3 regions of the Paenibacillus pabuli genome follow, and region 2 is predicted to be linked to each of the others. Evidence: riboswitches for the same ligand, from Rfam matches in the RefSeq annotation. Region 2 holds a riboswitch; each other region holds the start of a gene.
The links. Region 2 has a riboswitch for cobalamin ahead of nikB (nickel ABC transporter permease). Riboswitches for the same ligand answer to the same signal wherever they lie in the genome.
Positions count from the first base shown of each region.

Region 1 (5,617 bases), 710 kb from region 2:
TGGCCATTTTCAAAAAAGACAAGCTTGTAGGCATGATTGAAAAGGCACCCGCGGATGCACTTATTTTGGCTATGGGTGAAGCAAATACCCCGGAAGTGCTGCTCAAGGCTCCGAAGGGCGAAGGGAGCCTGTTCATCAAGCTCAACGAAAACAATTCGTCGTTTCAACCGCATATCCGCGATGACAAAGTAAGCGTGACCATTCAATTGTACGCCAAGGGGATCTTGGTAGATAACGAATCGGATTATGGCGACCTGCGTGAACGGGAAATTGTGAGTCTGAACGAAGCGATCCACAAAAAAGTTAAAGATGATATTGAGGAAGGCGTAAGGCTGCTCCAGCGAAAGTATAATGCCGATATTCTGGGGTTGGGCCGTTCCATACATCAGCAAATGCCGAAAGAATGGGATAAAATCAAGGACCGTTGGTATGATATCTATCCGAACATGGAGGTCGTGGTAGAGCCTCATATCATCATTGAGAATGTAGGCATCACCAATAAACCGATTGGATTGACCGAGGAGGAGATCGTCCATGATTAAGCCATTGTTGTTTACGTATCTGGCCATGGTCATCGCTGTCGTCATCATGGACTTGAAGCACTTGAGGCAGGCAGCAGCGATTAACCGTTGGTTATCCTATGGGGTGATTGCATGCAGCATCGGGATTTGGTTATATGTTACCCATCTGAACAAAACCTTCTTTATCACGGTTTGGCTGACCCATTGGATTCAACGGTACTTGCCCCTCCCATAGATGTATCGACATATCTTCCGATTCGGATGAGCAGATAGAAAGGAGGTATTTGATGAATCAGAGGGTGACTAACCGGCAGCTTACGCTGCTGGTCTTGCTGCTGAGTATAACGGGTACGTTGATTCAACCTCATGCTCAGGCCATTTTCTATGCCGAACAGCATGCCTATCTATCCTATATCCCTGTGTTTCTGGTCATGCTTGCATCCATGTGGATGTTAAATCGTGTCCAGGGGAGGTTCCCCGATCAGGACTTGTTCGAGTCTTTGGTCGAAAGATTTCCCTTTTTGGGACGGGTGACGGGCTTAATGTACATCTTGTTTTTTCTTATTGTGTTTGCCCGTGACATCCGGCTGATCGGTGACTACGTAAGTATTACTTTGCTCGAGACGACGCCCATATCCATCGTTGTGTTGTCTCTCTTGGTCATGGCTGTGTTTATCGTAAGGGGAGGGCTGGGTTCTTTAATCGGGATGTCAGAGCTTTACATCACCCTGTTCTTGTTAAACTCGGTTGTCGTCCCGTTCATGTTGATTCAGCAAGTGAACCTGGAAAATCTGATGCCGTACTTTGATGTTGATGCAGCAGGTGTCGGCAAAGGAAGCTGGTATATCTTCTCTTTCTTTGGTGAGATGGTTGCATTGCCTTTTGTCATCAAGGGAAGCGACTTTCGGTTCAAATCCGTGACTTGGGGAATAACGATTGCTGCCTTGCTGATGATGCTGATTATGATCGAGACCATTACCTCCATTGGTGTGCCGATCGCATCAAGGCTGGTATATCCTTCGTATGAACTTGCCAGACAACTGCAAGTAAGTGACTTTCTGGACCGGTTCGACCTGGCACTGGCTGCGGCCACCCTGCCTACCATGATTACAAAAATTGCATTTGACCTGTATTTTATATGCTGGGGACTGAAGCGAATGATTCCCAAAGTATCCGGGAAGCTCATGACCGGTCCAGTTGCGCTTGTTGGATTCGTATGTGCATTTTGGTTTTTTAAGAATGCAATTCAGCTGTTCCGCTTCACGCGGGAGTGGACATGGATTGCCATTCTATTCGAAGTGCTCTTTCCCATCATTCTTTTCGTGTTTCTTCGGCCACGTAAAAAGGAAAGGGACTCCTCACGCGAAGGAGAGAAGCATCGCGATACAAGCAAAAAACAGGATGAACAGGGGGAAAAAAGACACGGTTCGGATCAGGAAGACGAGACAGGACATGATGACATGCAGGGGGGCGAGCTTCAGCCTTCCTAATGCCAATCATAAAAAATCGTTATAGAAGAACAGGCCAAATGACGTGAAACGAGGTTTCCCTCCATGAGACTACCCTGTATACTGTAGTCAAACGAATGACGTTCGGACGAACGAACTGGGGGGAAACATGAATGGCTCAATATTTGGCAGGTGTACGTGTAGCGCTGACAGGACCACGTAAATCCAAGGAAATGGCCTTGTTGGTTGAGAAAATGGGTGGTATTCCACTCGTGCGGCCAGCACAGGGAACGGTATTCCTGGATGATCGGAGCATACGCGATGGTCTTGTCTCTTTAATCTCTGATCCACCCGACTGGGCGGTGTTAACTACAGGGATGGGGCTCGATGCCATATTTGAAATGGCAGAGGATATGGACATTGCCGGTCAACTGCTGGATGTCCTGTCGGAAGCCTCGATTGCGGCAAGAGGATACAAAACGGTGAATGCACTTCGTAAGCGCAAGCTCGCACCGCTGGTCCGGGATGATGATGGCAGTACGGATGGGCTGATCCGGGAGTTCGCCCCACATGATCTGGCAGGCAAAAAAGTCATGCTCCAGCTTCACGGGGAGACTGCACCGAAGCTGGTCAACTGGCTGGAGGAACAGGGTGCACAGGTAAGACAGGTTTTGCCTTATCGTCATGTGCCGCCAGAAGAGGCCGAACTCGAATTGCTTTTGAATGAAATCGTGCAGCATGAGGTCGACGCTGTAGCATTCACCAGCGGCCCCCAAGTACGGTTTTTGTCAGCATATGCAGCTTCCCAAGGCAAGCTGGAACAGATGCAGCAGGCTTTCCGGGAAGCTGTAATTCCTGCATCTGTAGGCAAGGTGACTGCGAACGCCATGCTTGAAGAAGGTATTGAAGCACGGGTTGTTCCGGAGGAAGAAAAGATGGGAGCGCTCATCGTTGAACTGGGACGATATATTGCTGCAGCACATGCCAATAAATCCTGACACGCAGATCTGGACATATGCCTTATAAAGTATCCGGTAAGTCGTTATGAGAGTTTCGCATATGAATATCGTCATTCAAGTTCTGATCCGTTCTGGATCAGAATTTTTTTGTTTTGTCTGAAAATAGAATATTGGACAAGCATCATAAGCATGGACTTTTTTTCCTGAGCGGTGTTATGATGAAACCAATATCATTCATGAAAACAAGCAAGGTGCTCTTGCGTGAGCAAGAGGTAACAGGGAATCGGGTGCAAGTCCCGAGCGGTCCCGCCACTGTAATGGGGAAGCCCTTTTCATCCATGTCACTCGACCATCCGGGGAAGACAGAAAAGGAAGCTGATGATCCAGAGCCAGGAGACCTACCTTGCATGTGTCACCGAACCCTTCGCGGAAAGGAGTGGTGTACGAAGAATCAGGAAACGGGCGAACCATCGGTTCGCCTGGCAGGCCCTTTGCGGCCATGCAGCCACAGGTCTATCCACTATAGGGCCGTGGACTGTCTTCTTGAGTGTACGTACATACGTATCCCATCCGTTATAAGGATGGGATTTTTTTGTTTATTTTCAGGGAATCAATCTGGAATCGGAATGGATCGAACATGCCGCGAAGAAGAAGGTCGGTCAAGCCGTCCTTCTTCACTGTTTTAGATTACAAGGGATAAGAAGGTCGAACGGCGTGGCGCCAATGATCAAACGATCAACCACAAACCATAGCTGTAGAAGCGTGATATAGATGTTACTGACGTGCTAAGGGTGAGCAGGGAGATGGAGGAGGAGAAGCAATGCAGAGTCAAGGAAAGCTGCTGATTATCGGCTTTGGCCCGGGAGCCATGGAGCATATCACCACACGGGCATTGGAGGCACTTCGGGAGAGCGAGGTCATTATTGGTTATAACACCTACGTTGACCTGATTCGTCCACTCCTGGACGGACAGGAGATTGTGCGGACAGGCATGACCGAGGAAGTAAGCCGGGCACAGGAAGCGGTCAGACAGGCGGAGATGGGCAAAATTGTTGCGGTAATCTCCAGTGGAGATGCAGGTGTATACGGCATGGCAGGACTGGTGTATGAGGTACTGATGGAGCAGGGCTGGAAGCCGGAAAGCGGCGTCGGCGTAGAGGTTATTCCGGGTGTATCTGCCATTCAATCCTGCGCTTCCTTGCTGGGTGCGCCTGTGATGCATGATGCATGTACGATCAGTCTGAGTGACCACCTTACGCCTTGGGAGACAATCATTCGCCGAGTGGAAGCAGCAGCAGCGGCTGATTTTGTCATTGCTCTGTACAACCCTCGTAGTGGACGCCGGACGCGGCAGATCGTGGAGACTCAGGAGATGCTGCTGCGATATCGCAGTCCCCAGACGCCGGTGGGACTTGTAAAAAGTGCCTATCGTGAACGTCAGGATGTCGTGATGACCACGCTGGAAGATATGTTGAATCATGATATCGGCATGCTGACGACCGTCATCATAGGTAACTCCTCGACCATGATGTATGAAGGACTCATGGTCACACCGCGCGGATATCAGCGGAAATACACGCTGAATACCGCGGAACAGTCGCTCAGACCGCATGAGCGGCTTCGCACGGAGGCCGAGCCTTGGTCGCTCGGCGCCATGGAGGCCCGTTCTGCCGCTTCAGCCGATGCAGCAGACACGGTCCGCGACGCGCAGACCGCGCAGCCAGCTGCGGAGCCAGCCCTGCGCGGCGCGAGCACCAGCGCGGGCACGGGGCCGCAAGGGCAGCACGGCGCTGGTATGCCTGCTGCTCAGCCATCGGGAAGCCCGGCAGGTGGCGGTAGCACCGCAGTGCTTTCCGCTGAGCGCCCTGCGGCGGTGAATACCGCGGCGCGTACAGCCGAGGCACAGCCGGGTACTGGTGCGGCCGAGCTGGCTGCCGAGGCGCTGACGCGGCTTGCGGCAGGCGGCAAACTCGCCGGCGAAGCGGCCAGTCGCTGGCTGGATGCGGCGGTGCCAGGCGTGCCAGCCGGGACGCCGCAGGCTGCAGCCGATGCTGCTGTGCGGACCGCACCTGAGCCGGGACGCAAGGCGCCGCTGTTCGAGATTGGCGTGTCGCCTGGCGTCGGCAACAAGAAGTTTACTGCAGCCCAGATGGCGCTTCTGGCGCAATGCGCGAGTGAAGAAGGCGAGCTGGAATACACGCCGGAGCATCAGATTATTTTGCGGGTACCGACCTTTGAACCGGCTCAGCTGGTAGAAGAACTGCGTGCAGCGAATTTCATCGTGGTGCCGATCGGTGACGTCATCAAGGTGAAGGCCTGTGACTTCTGCGACATGGAGAAGGATGATGCTGTTCCGATGGCCAATCATCTGCAGGCTGTTATAGGCGGACTTAGTGCGCCGAAAGAGACCAGCGTGGCTCTGAATGGCTGCGGCATGGCATGTTATGGTGCTGTATTGGAGGACATCGGAATTGTCTACCGCAAAGGCGGATACGACCTGTTCCTTGGCGGCAAGAAGTTCGGACGAAACGCTCACCCTGCCCAGCCAGTAGCCGAGGGGATTCCAGGTGATCAGATTGGCGGGATGGTGGAGCGGATCGTAGCGGAGTACAAGGAAAAGGGACACCCGAATGAGCGATTCCACAAATTTTTCAAACGCGTCGGAGTAATCCAGGGCTTCCGTCACGTA
Region 1 is NZ_JBDOIO010000005.1:371,032-376,648, reverse strand. It holds gene ABGV42_RS28410 (Ger(x)C family spore germination protein) at 1-542, shown strand, start outside; gene ABGV42_RS28405 (hypothetical protein) at 535-756, shown strand; gene ABGV42_RS28400 (GerAB/ArcD/ProY family transporter) at 809-2,011, shown strand; gene ABGV42_RS28395 (uroporphyrinogen-III synthase) at 2,143-2,967, shown strand; cobalamin riboswitch at 3,161-3,348, shown strand; gene cobJ (precorrin-3B C(17)-methyltransferase) at 3,749-5,617, shown strand, end outside.
Region 1: linked by a shared signal. The riboswitch ahead of cobJ (precorrin-3B C(17)-methyltransferase) and the one ahead of nikB (nickel ABC transporter permease) in region 2 are both predicted to bind cobalamin.

Region 2 (5,617 bases):
CCGCTTTCGCCCACGATTCCGACAATCTCCCCGGCGTTCATTGCAAACGATACATTCTGCAGTGCGGGTGAACCGCTCCTGTACGCTACAGAAAGCCGATCCACACCAAGTAAGGTGCTCATTATTGCCCAACCTGGATATTGCGATCCAGGAGATAAAAGTCAATCGGATACATCGTCGCACCCTGCACAGAACTTTTGCTCACAATGTTAATTGGAGTATAGGTAATAAACATGTATGCCGCATCATCCAGGATCATCTGCTGCGCTTCTGCAGCCAGTTCATATCTTTTCTCCACATCGAATTCGGAATGCAGCTGCTGAATCACCGCATCCAGCTTCGGATTGCTATATCCACCGATGTTCCACTCCGCTCCCGTTTTGAAATAAAAGTCGAGAATATACTGGGGATCTCCGGTAATGCCCGTATTAATACTGGTCAGAGCGAGATCGTAGTTCCCGCTTTTTTGATGATCAGTCAGATCCTCGTAAGAGGTCATTTCCAGATTAACCCCAATCTCCTTCAGTTGGGACTGCATCGCAGCAGCCACAATGGAATCCGATTCGTAAGCCGAATTGAGAATCAATTGGAGCGTTAGCTTTTGTCCGTCTTTTTCCCGAATACCGTCCCCATCTATATCCTCGTAACCAGCCTCATCCAACAGCTTCTTGGCTGTCTCCGGTTCGTAGTTATATCCCTTGACCTGATCATAGCCAAAAGGCAGAGCCGAGGTAAAAGGTCCTTTGGCCGCCTGACCGCCCACCAGTGTATTTGCATACATCTCACGGTCAATCCCGTAGGAGATTGCACGGCGTACATCCGGCTCATTCAGCAGCGGGTTTTTCGTATTAAACCATACAAACTGCGTACGCAGGCTCGGGATCTCATCAATGGTGTATTGACTCTGATCCTGGAACAAGGCCAAGCTGCTTCGTCCCACGTTACTGGCTACATCGATCTCACCCGACTGCAATGCAAGCGCACGCGTGCTGTCATCCTTGATGTATTTAAATGTAATGGTGTCCACATCGGCTGCGCCGTCCCAGTATCCGTCATATTTTTTCACCTGAATTTCCTGATCCGGGGTATAGCTTGTTACCATAAATGGCCCTGTGGCGATGGGTTCGCTCTTGAATTTCGATGTATCTGCACTCGTATCCACAATCACAAACAAGGGTTCAGCAATATTACCAAGCAGGGATGCATATGGCTCCGTTGTTTGGATGGTAAGATCCTGACCTTCTGCGGTCATGGAAGCCACCGGTAAGGTCGATTGTCCTCTCTCATTCAGCTCCATGGAACGTTCAATGGACTTCTTCACTACATCTGCCGTGACCTTATTGCCGTTATGGAACGTTACGCCGTCCCGGATATGAAAATGCCAAGTCGTATCATCGATACGATCCCAGCTATCCGCAATCTTCGGTACCAATTTCATATTCTCATCGAATTGAATCAAGGTCTCTCCAATCGCTGCCCGTGTAAGGGTCCAGCCATTCCAATCTTCTGCCGGATCCAGATTGCTGCCAAGCCAGAACAGGGCTACATTTAGATGAGTCGGCGCACCTGAACTGTCCTTATCCTTCTCAGCCGTCCGATCACCTGCTGGTGACGAGGTAGAAGTGTTGGATGTGGTTTGGCCACATGCCGCGATAATACATAAGATCAATAATGACAGTATGGTAAGCGTTAGCGTTTTTCCATATCTCGAATTCATTCCCGTTCCTCCTGTTAAGCTGCTTTTTTCTTGGGATCCAGCACATCCCTCAGACTGTCGCCCAGCAAATTAAAAATGATCACCGTGCAAAAAATCGCAAATCCCGGATAAATCAACAGCCACGGAGCTGTCTGCAAATATCGTCTGCCTTCATTCAACATTGCCCCCCACTCCGGTTCAGGAGGTTGAGCACCCAGCCCCAAAAAGGACAGGCCTGAGATGGATAACATCATGCCGCCCACATCCATCATCGCCATGACGATGAGAGGAGACAGCGTGTTGGGCAGGATGGTTCTGGTGATAATCTGAATCTTTCGCGCACCGCTGAAGGCTGCCGCAGCGACATACTCCTTTTGCTGAAGCGAGATCACTAGACTTCTTGCCAGTCGTGCATACTTCGCCCACCAGACAACAGCCAGGGCAATTACCGTATTAAATAGGCCTGGCCCCAGCATCCCCACTACGGCGATAGCGAAGATTAATCCTGGAAAGGCCATCAGCGTATCGGATAACCGCATCAGCACTGTATCCGTCAGACCACGGGCAAAACCTGCGATAACACCAATGGCTACACCAAGTACAAATACAATTCCGATCATCATAAATGTAAGCAGAAGCGACGTCCTGGCCCCGTAAAGGATACGGGATAACACGCAGCGTCCAAGCTGATCGGTTCCAAGCGGATACTCCGAACTGGCTGGCTGCAGTACCTTGGCAAAATTCGTTGCCAGTGGATCATGCGGTGCGAGCAGTGGCGCAATCATGGCGAGAATGACCCAGAGGAGGGTCAGTGAACATAGAAACGTGAACCAGCGATGCTGTGTCAAAATAAGCTTAAATTCTCTCATCTAGACATCCACGTCCAGTCGAATCCGCGGGTCATGCAGATGTGTCCAGAGATCAACAATCAGATTCAGCAATACATAGATGGTTGCCATCCAGATGACGTAGCCCTGAATCAGGGGATAGTCCCTTGTAAAGATGGCATCGACCGCCATCTGTCCTACACCCGGCCATACAAACAAACTTTCCACAATGGCTGCTCCCCCCAGCAGTGCGCCAGTAGACATGCCCATGAGCGTAACGATGGGCAATAATATATTGGGTAGAATATGTTGCATCATAATGACTCTCTCCTTCACGCCTCTGGCTCTGGCCCCCGTTACATAGTTCTGGGACATCTCTTCCAGAATCACTGTACGGATCTGCCTGATATATTGGGCGATCAGTGGTAACGCCAGTGTGCATGCCGGCAATATCAGGCTGTTCCAGCCCGAACTTCCCATGACAGGCAGCAGCTTGAGCTGTACTCCAAATACCAGCATAAGCAGCATGCCCAGCCAAAAGCTGGGCATGGACAACCCGGCAAACGAAAACAGGCGTATGACGTAATCCAGCACGTTGTTTCTGTAGACGGCCGACAAAATACCCAGTGGAAACGCAATCAGAATGACCAGCAGCAGGGCACTTCCTGTTAGCCGAAGCGTGGCTGGAAGCCTGGACAGCAGAATGTCGAGCACAGGCCTGTCGTATTTATAGGACGTTCCGAAATCTCCGGTAAGCACCTGTCCCAGCCAGGTTCCATAGCGTATCCAAAATGGCTGATCCAGCCCCAGCTGGAGACGTACCTGCTGAACCAATTCGTCCGACGGAGTGACCCCGGTAGACATGAGCATAAGCCTTGCCGGGTCCCCTGGAGACAGGTAGGTCAGCAGAAATGTCAGAAACGAAATGCCGAATAACACGGCTGCCAGTTGAATGAATCTTTTAACGATATATCTGCTCACATGTCTGACATCCTCTCCCAATTACCCCCCACTGTGACTTGTCCATGCATATCAAAAAAGACGTCTCTCTCCGCAAATACCGGATAAGGACGTCTTAAATAGACAGATTTTCAGAAAAAGTCATGCTCTCTAAACACCTTCCTATCTCCCGTAGGTACTACTGTGTTGTTAAACTAGGCAGGTCTCCTGGCTCCAGAATCTCCATCATTGCAGCACCTTCCCGGCCTAAACCAGTGGCATAACGCTGCATGACTCCTCTGTTACAGTGGCGGGACCGCGCCGGCATTACACCGGTCTTCCCTATTAAGCTTCTACCCGAAGGTAAAGCACCCAGTTCCACATATTCAATTGAAATGCATTCTGTACCAGTATAGCTGGCTCACAGATAATGATCAAAGCATTTATTCAAATTTGAAACAGCGCATCAGCCTAATCCCGCTCTCTCGATCCTTTGGGGGAAACTCCTGTGACTCGCTTAAACATCTTGGAAAATAACAGCGGATCGGTATACCCCACCGAGTGGGCAACCTCGCTGATCGAAAGCGTTGAACTCTGCAGCAGCTCTGCTGCGCGATTCATCCGGTATTCCAGAAAAAACGCCTGCAGCGATTTCCCGTATTTCTCTTTAAAAAGACCGGACAGATATGTACGATCCAGACGCACGGACTGCGCAATATCAAGGATGGAGGTCTTCTGGCTGTACCTGTTCTCCATAAACTGGACAGCTTGTCTGATGTATTCGTCCTTGGTCGATAGGGGCCTCAGCGGCTTATCCTCTTCGGGTGAGGAGGAGATCAGTTCGGCAATTAAACGATACAGCAGACTCTGGCTGAATACATCTCCACCATTACGCGATGAGGCTTGAGCCATGTCTGCATACAAACCATCCATTACCTTTGGATCCCTGGCTTCAAATACAGGACACGCTGGACTCAGGTTTGCCCGCTGCATGAATGTCTTGGCATGTACGCCCTTAAACCCGAACCAGGAGTATGTCCAAGGCTCCTTCGCATCGGCCTCATAATGAATGATGGTATCTGGCAGAATGGCGAAGCCCTGACCCTGGGTTAAATGGTACTCCTTATCTTCCATATGAACAGTTCCCCATCCCTCATGAATGTAATGAATCACATAGGAATCTCGCACCCCCGGACCCCAATAATGAGAAGGATCGCAGGCTTGCCAGCCGAAAAACAACAGCACCAGCTCCATCTGTGTCCAGTCCATGGGCATCACATTAAACTCAATCGGTGTCATCCTCCCACTCCTTCCCTTTCCCCGCATCTATTTTCTCATTTTAAATTATAACAGGTGAATCAGGGAAATATCAGCTGAAAGCGATACCGAAAATGGGATTATGCCATGTATGAGAGAGGTTGAACCATAGTTATATAAACCGGATCGGCCTATAGTTGGGGTACACCATTATTCAGGGAGGCTGGACTTGAGATGAACAAAATTACGTTTCTCGGTGCAGGCAGCACCGTATTTGTCAAAAATGTATTAGGTGACGTTATGATGACCGAAGCACTGCAGGATTTTGAATTGGCTTTGTATGATATCGATGCCGAACGGCTGAATGATTCGGAGCGACTGTTGACCAGTATGGGCCGTTCTCTTGGAAGCCGTTGTGCCGTAAAAAAATATACAGACCGCAAAGAAGCGCTGCGCGGTGCCAAATATGTCATTAACGCGATTCAAGTGGGCGGATATGATCCATGTACAATCACGGACTTTGAAATTCCGAAGAAATACGGACTGCGCCAGACGATTGCTGACACCCTTGGCATTGGCGGTATCTTCCGCAATTTGCGTACCATTCCGGTCATGCTTGACTTTGCCCGGGACATGCAGGAAGTGTGCCCTGACGCCTGGTTCTTGAACTACACCAATCCTATGGCCGTACTCACCAATGTCATGAACGTGCATGGAGGTATCAAAACGGTAGGTCTGTGCCACAGCGTGCAGGTCTGTGTGCCTCACCTGTTTGAAGCGCTGGGAATGGACCAGACAGGTGTGGTTGCAAAAGTTGCAGGTATCAACCATATGGCCTGGCTGCTGGAAGTGACGAGAGATGGTCAGGATCTGTATCCGGAGATTAAACGCCTGGCAA
Region 2 is NZ_JBDOIO010000005.1:1,084,351-1,089,967, reverse strand. It holds gene ABGV42_RS31635 (ABC transporter ATP-binding protein) at 1-122, opposite strand, end outside; gene ABGV42_RS31630 (ABC transporter substrate-binding protein) at 122-1,717, opposite strand; gene nikC (nickel transporter permease) at 1,732-2,565, opposite strand; gene nikB (nickel ABC transporter permease) at 2,566-3,504, opposite strand; cobalamin riboswitch at 3,664-3,853, opposite strand; gene ABGV42_RS31615 (AraC family transcriptional regulator) at 3,934-4,761, opposite strand; gene ABGV42_RS31610 (alpha-glucosidase/alpha-galactosidase) at 4,954-5,617, shown strand, end outside.

Region 3 (5,617 bases), on a different contig from region 2:
GTCATGCTTGTACCCGTGTCCGTACTCATGGCATCCCCCCTTTTCGCAGCTTTTTATTCCGATGCAGCAGATACGCGAAGAAAGGAGCACCGACAAAGGCCGTCACCACACCAAGCGGAATTTCGGTCGGTGCCAGCAAGGAGCGGGCAATCGTATCCGCCCATACCATGAAGATGGCTCCGCCAATCGCGGACAAGGGAACCAGCAAACGATAGTCAGGCCCAACGATTAGCCGAAGAATATGCGGGATAACGAGCCCTACGAATCCAATGACACCCGAAACCGAGACAGCCCCGGCGGTAAGCAGTGTTCCTACGGCAAGGACGGATAGCTTCAACCCATCCACCTGGACACCGATATGTGCAGCCTGCCGTTCCCCCAGTGCAAGAACGTTCAAGGAACGGGCACGGCTCCAGAGGAAAATCAGACCGAGTATAAAATACGGGAAAAGGATGGCCGTATACGACCACCCACGCAGAGCCAGACTTCCCATCGTCCAGTATATAATTTCGTTAATCGTCTGTTTCGACATGGTCGACAGGAAGGAGACCACCGCTCCCAGAAAGCTTTGCATCACCACACCAGCCAGAATCAGGCTGTGCGTCGGCATTTTGCGCCCTTCACGAGCCAGGGCGAGTACAAACCATAATGTAAGCACGCCCGTCAGAAACGCAACGAGCGGCAAGGTCCAGATTCCGATCAGTGCATACTGCAATCCGAAGAAAATCAGAAAAGCTGCACCCACCGATGCCCCAGACGATACACCAAGCGTAAACGGATCTGCCAGCGGGTTACGAAGGACCCCCTGGAAGCCCGCTCCGGCGATGGCCAGCGATGCACCCACGAGTACAGCAAGCAGCACCCGCGGGAACCTGACCTTCCATATAATCTGCTCGGCTGCCGTACTCCAGTCAGGTGTGATCCAGTCACCGATCCATGGCATGTGATGAAGCAGAATGCCTGCAATGTCACGGACAGGCAGAGCCACCGAACCGATGCCCGTACAGATCAGCACGGTCAGCACAAGCAGCAGAATTCCGGCTGTTCCGTACACTGCCAGCTTTTTACTCATTGGAACAGGTCAGGATAGATCGCTTTGGCTACAGCTTTCAGACCTTCCGTTACACGTGGTCCCGGACGGCTCAGCAGATTGGCATCCAGGCCAATGACTGCGTCGTCTTTCACAGCTGTGATTTGATCCCAGCCGCTGCGCTCTTTGATGATTTGATCCAGTGTTTTGGAGTTTTCATCAATAACATCATTAGCGTACAGAATGACATCCGGGTTGGAAGCAATAATGTTCTCTTCGTTAATTTCATTCCAGCCTACGAGGTCGGAAGCAACGTTGAAACCACCGGCTACCGTAATCAGTTCATCCATGAATTCGCCTTTACCCACGGTCCAGCCTGGGGAGAATTCAACATATACTTTTTTCTGATCTTCCGGCTTAACAGCCTTAACCGCTTCGGTTACGTCCGCTACATCCTGTTTCATCTTCGTGATGAGCTCCTGAGCCTGCTCCTGATGATCCGTAATTTTGCCGAACGTTTCAATATTGTTCATGACATCGTCTACCGATTTGGGATCCGTTTTGAAAATGGTGATACCCAGGTCGCGCAGTTTCTTCACGGCTTCTTCGCTCATAGAAATCCCTGTAAATACGACGTCTGCTTCGGCTGCGATAATCGACTCTTCATTAGGCTTCGACACACCGCCCATTTTCGGTTTGGTTGTTGCAGCTTCCGGATAATCGTCATAGTCGGATACACCTACGATCTGCTCGTCCAATCCAAGTGCAAACAACGATTCGGTTTCTGCCGGAGATACGGATACGATTTTGGTTGGCGCTTGCTCAAACGTGAAAGATTCACCCGTCGCATCGGTTACCGTAAGTGGATATTGTGTTTTGAGATCCGTCTGCTCCTGGCCTTGGGATTGCTCCTGTGCCGGCTGCTGCGTAGACGTACCTGTTCCCTCGCTCGTTGTTGCGTTTCCACATCCGGCCAGAGCCAGTGTCAGCATCGCTGCTGTCAGCAGGGACGCCATGCCTTTCCAATTCTTGATGTTCATGTTGTTCATTCTCCCCTTCTCTATGTTCTCTCTTAAGTAGTGCTCCTGACCATTTCCCCTGAATTTGTGTTCCTAAATAAAATGACCCTAGAAAACCACACTAGGCCACTACGATTGCAGTACCATCTTCCGATCGCTGTTATCCCCAGATTTTTTTGATTCTCTTTTATTAACGTGAAAATCCGGGGATAAAGGCGAACGCTACGCTTCTCCAGATTGGTTCTGCACTCTTCGTTACGTGTGAATATTTCGGTTCATCCTATATGAACAAAAAAATCCCTGATCCTTACTTCAGGATCAGGGATGACGTCTCGCATATGGCGATCTGCACATCTTCAGCATACCCGCTGTCCATGCGCATAGAATTGCCCGAAACGCTGTCCTTTCCTCGAAGGAACACCGGTTTGTACGTCCAGGGCAGGTAACCTGACTTACAGGACTGCTCGTCCTGATTTACAGTGGCGGGACCGTGCCGGATTCACACCGGCTTCCCTATTTCACCCATTGTGCCGTCCATCGCTTGCCTATACTCGATGAAATCTTCTAACTTGCACAAGGGACCCGTGGTCGCTGATATTGTAACCATTCAAGTGAGCATGTCCCATCCATCAGCGCTTAAGCGCATAACGAGATATGTATTCATGCTGAAGTCACACTTCTGTTGTGATTATAGGTTATATTGCACATCCTTACAACCCGATTCACGGAAAAGACACCCTGCTTGAAACCCAGCTATTTTCGCTTTTTTCAAGTCGAACCTTAATTGCTTGCCCCGGAATGACCTGTGTATCCCAGAATCCCAGTTCCGGTATAAGACGTGATATGGCATAACGAATTACACCGCCATGGGTAACTACCGCTATCGCCGGAGCGGGATTTTTACCGAAATAGCGCGCCGGCGAAGCGGACAAAAGACACTCCTTCAGGAAGGTGTCAATCCTCGCAGCAAAAGCCTGCCAAGGCTCGCCGCCCGGTGGCGTCACATCCTGCGGTGCATCAATCCAATCCCGGTAGTGCGGATTGTCCTTGAGTTCATCGTAAGTCAGGCCTTCCCATTGCCCAAAATCAATCTCACGCAGACGCGGATCAAGCTGCGCTTGCTCTGCTTGCGCAGGTGCAATTCGTTCCATGGTCTGCCGGCAGCGCAGCAGATCACTGCAATATAGCACATCCCATGTGATCGCGCTAATGGACTCGCGAAGCGGCGCCATTTCCCGCTCTGCATCTGGCAGAAGACCGATATCGGTATGTCCGAGGTATCTCTTTTCCACATTCCAAGAAGTTGTCCCATGACGGATAAACACAATTTCCCGTATTTCAGTTCCACAATGCTCGTGCTCTACTTCCATAACAGTGCACCTCCTGCTGTCCAGATGCCGAACGCTACCAGCCAGCATAACAGCACAAAAGCTCCCGCCGACCAGAACATCAAACGTGTGGTTCGCACGATATCCTCTGCTTCCATCAGCCGTGCCTGATCGCCCATATAGGCTCGAAAAGAAGCTACGCCGTGATAGACGTTATGCCCCCCAAGCCTGATGCCGAGCGCTCCTGCAACGGCCGACTCCGGAAATCCGCTGTTCGGACTGGGGTGCAATCTGGCATCCCGGCGAACCATGCGTGCCGCGCCCTTTGCATTCAGCTTCATGATCCATGCTCCCGTAATCAGAAGCAAGGCGGTAAGACGCGCCGGAATCCAGTTCGCCCAATCATCCAGGCGGGCAGAGGCCCAGCCGAGGTGTAAATACTTTTCATTTTTATAACCAACCATGGAATCCAGCGTATTAACGGCCCGATAAGCCATTGCAAGCGGTGCACCCCCAATCAGGGCATAGAATAGTGGAGAAACGATGGCATCCACGATATTTTCGGCTACAGTCTCCACGGTTCCCCTTACCACTTCCGGTTCATCCAGATGCGCTGTATCCCGCCCCACGATCATGCCCAGTGAACGTCTAGCCGCAGGCCAATCCCTTACTCTCAGATGACGATACACTTCCATGCCTGCATCCTTCAGTCCTTTGGAAGCAATGGTGGTGGCAATCAGTACCACTTCAGCTAGAACTGCAACCGCTGGGTGAACAAGTCCAAGTATGTAGATCACTCCCCAAGAAAGCACAAATGAACCACCCGCAATAACTATGGGAAAGAGCAGCCCTGCCCCTTTAAGACCCTGATCACTGCTCACTCGCTTTCTTATCACTCGCTCCAATGCAGAAATTCCCTTTCCCATGCCGATCACCGGGTGAGGGATCCAGCGTGGATCTCCAATGAGGCGATCCAGTATGTATGCCGCTAAAATAATCCATGCCCCTGTCATTCCTGTCCATATTGGCCAGTCCGCCCACTGACTCAGAGATATCATTGCTTGTTATTCCTCTCTTTCCACGCCTGTCCGGCTTGCAAACTTTCGGTAACGGCATCATAGACCAGACGCCCAATCGCTGCCCCAATCACCGTGGCCGTGCCCGCGTAGGAAATCAGTGGTTTCCCCTCCACCTGACTCGCGGCAAGCACCATGGCATCCGTCGTCGTTCCCGTTGCCATCAGCCCGTTCTCCGCATCCATCACACCACAATCGGCAAGCGCTGCCGTTTTGGCTTCCACCGCTGTCTGAATGGCATTGACCATGGCTCCGGGTGTCATGCGTCCGTTGATCCATAACATGATATTGATTGTACCGGGAGTATAGGACGACTCTGCAGCCATTCCCTCCCGGGTAGCCATGTTGCCTGCAGCATCGAACACTGTTCTAGCGGAGCCAGCCCGCGCAGCATTGGATACACCGGCTGTTGTGCAGCACAAGATCCCCGCTTCATCGCCCATATATTCCTGAACGGAAGTGTGCGCGAGCTTCACGGCGGTCAGCAATCCAGCGCATGCAGTTGTGCGCTCCTCCCATCCTTTCAGGAGGCCTGTAATATCGCTCGGCGGATCGTCACAGCGATAATGCCTGTCTACATAGATATTGAATATGCGATCCAGCTCCATCATCCCTCCGCCGTACACGGCACTGGAAAGGGCACTTACCCGGGTAGGGATGGATGCTCGAATATGACGTTCATATGCATTAATCTTTAACCCAGGCCATGCAGAAGAAGCATATTCATTTTGTGCTGCTTGCGCGTGAGTATAGTACGGAAAGAATGGCAGCGTCATCGCTCCGCACCCCCGCCCTTCTGCTCCGGACGCTTTGGCCCAGTCACACTTCTCATTTCGTTCACCAAACGAAGATTCGACTCCGCATCCTTTACCGCCAATCGGATATGCCTTTCTCCAAGTCCCGGGTACATGGCGCAGCTCCGGATCAGAATCCCCCTCTTTCCCAAAGCCGCCTGCAGGGTTGCCGCTGTCCATGGCTGCGGCACACGTGCCAGCAAGAAGTTCGCTTCCCCGCGTGTCACTTCGCATCCACAGGCCTCCAGGCCGGCTGCCAGTTTCTCTCGTTCAAACGCCACCTGTTCCAACGTCTCCCGTTCAAAAGCTTCCCCGCTGCTTAGACAGGCTTCTCCCGCGATTAGTGCCAATCCGTTAACACTCCAGGTTA
Region 3 is NZ_JBDOIO010000003.1:2,654,872-2,660,488, forward strand. It holds gene ABGV42_RS14165 (ABC transporter ATP-binding protein) at 1-29, opposite strand, end outside; gene ABGV42_RS14170 (FecCD family ABC transporter permease) at 26-1,072, opposite strand; gene ABGV42_RS14175 (ABC transporter substrate-binding protein) at 1,069-2,070, opposite strand; cobalamin riboswitch at 2,470-2,608, opposite strand; gene ABGV42_RS14180 (histidine phosphatase family protein) at 2,772-3,419, opposite strand; gene cbiB (adenosylcobinamide-phosphate synthase CbiB) at 3,410-4,390, opposite strand; gene ABGV42_RS14190 (adenosylcobinamide amidohydrolase) at 4,432-5,229, opposite strand; gene cobD (threonine-phosphate decarboxylase CobD) at 5,226-5,617, opposite strand, start outside.
Region 3: linked by a shared signal. The riboswitch ahead of ABGV42_RS14175 (ABC transporter substrate-binding protein) and the one ahead of nikB (nickel ABC transporter permease) in region 2 are both predicted to bind cobalamin.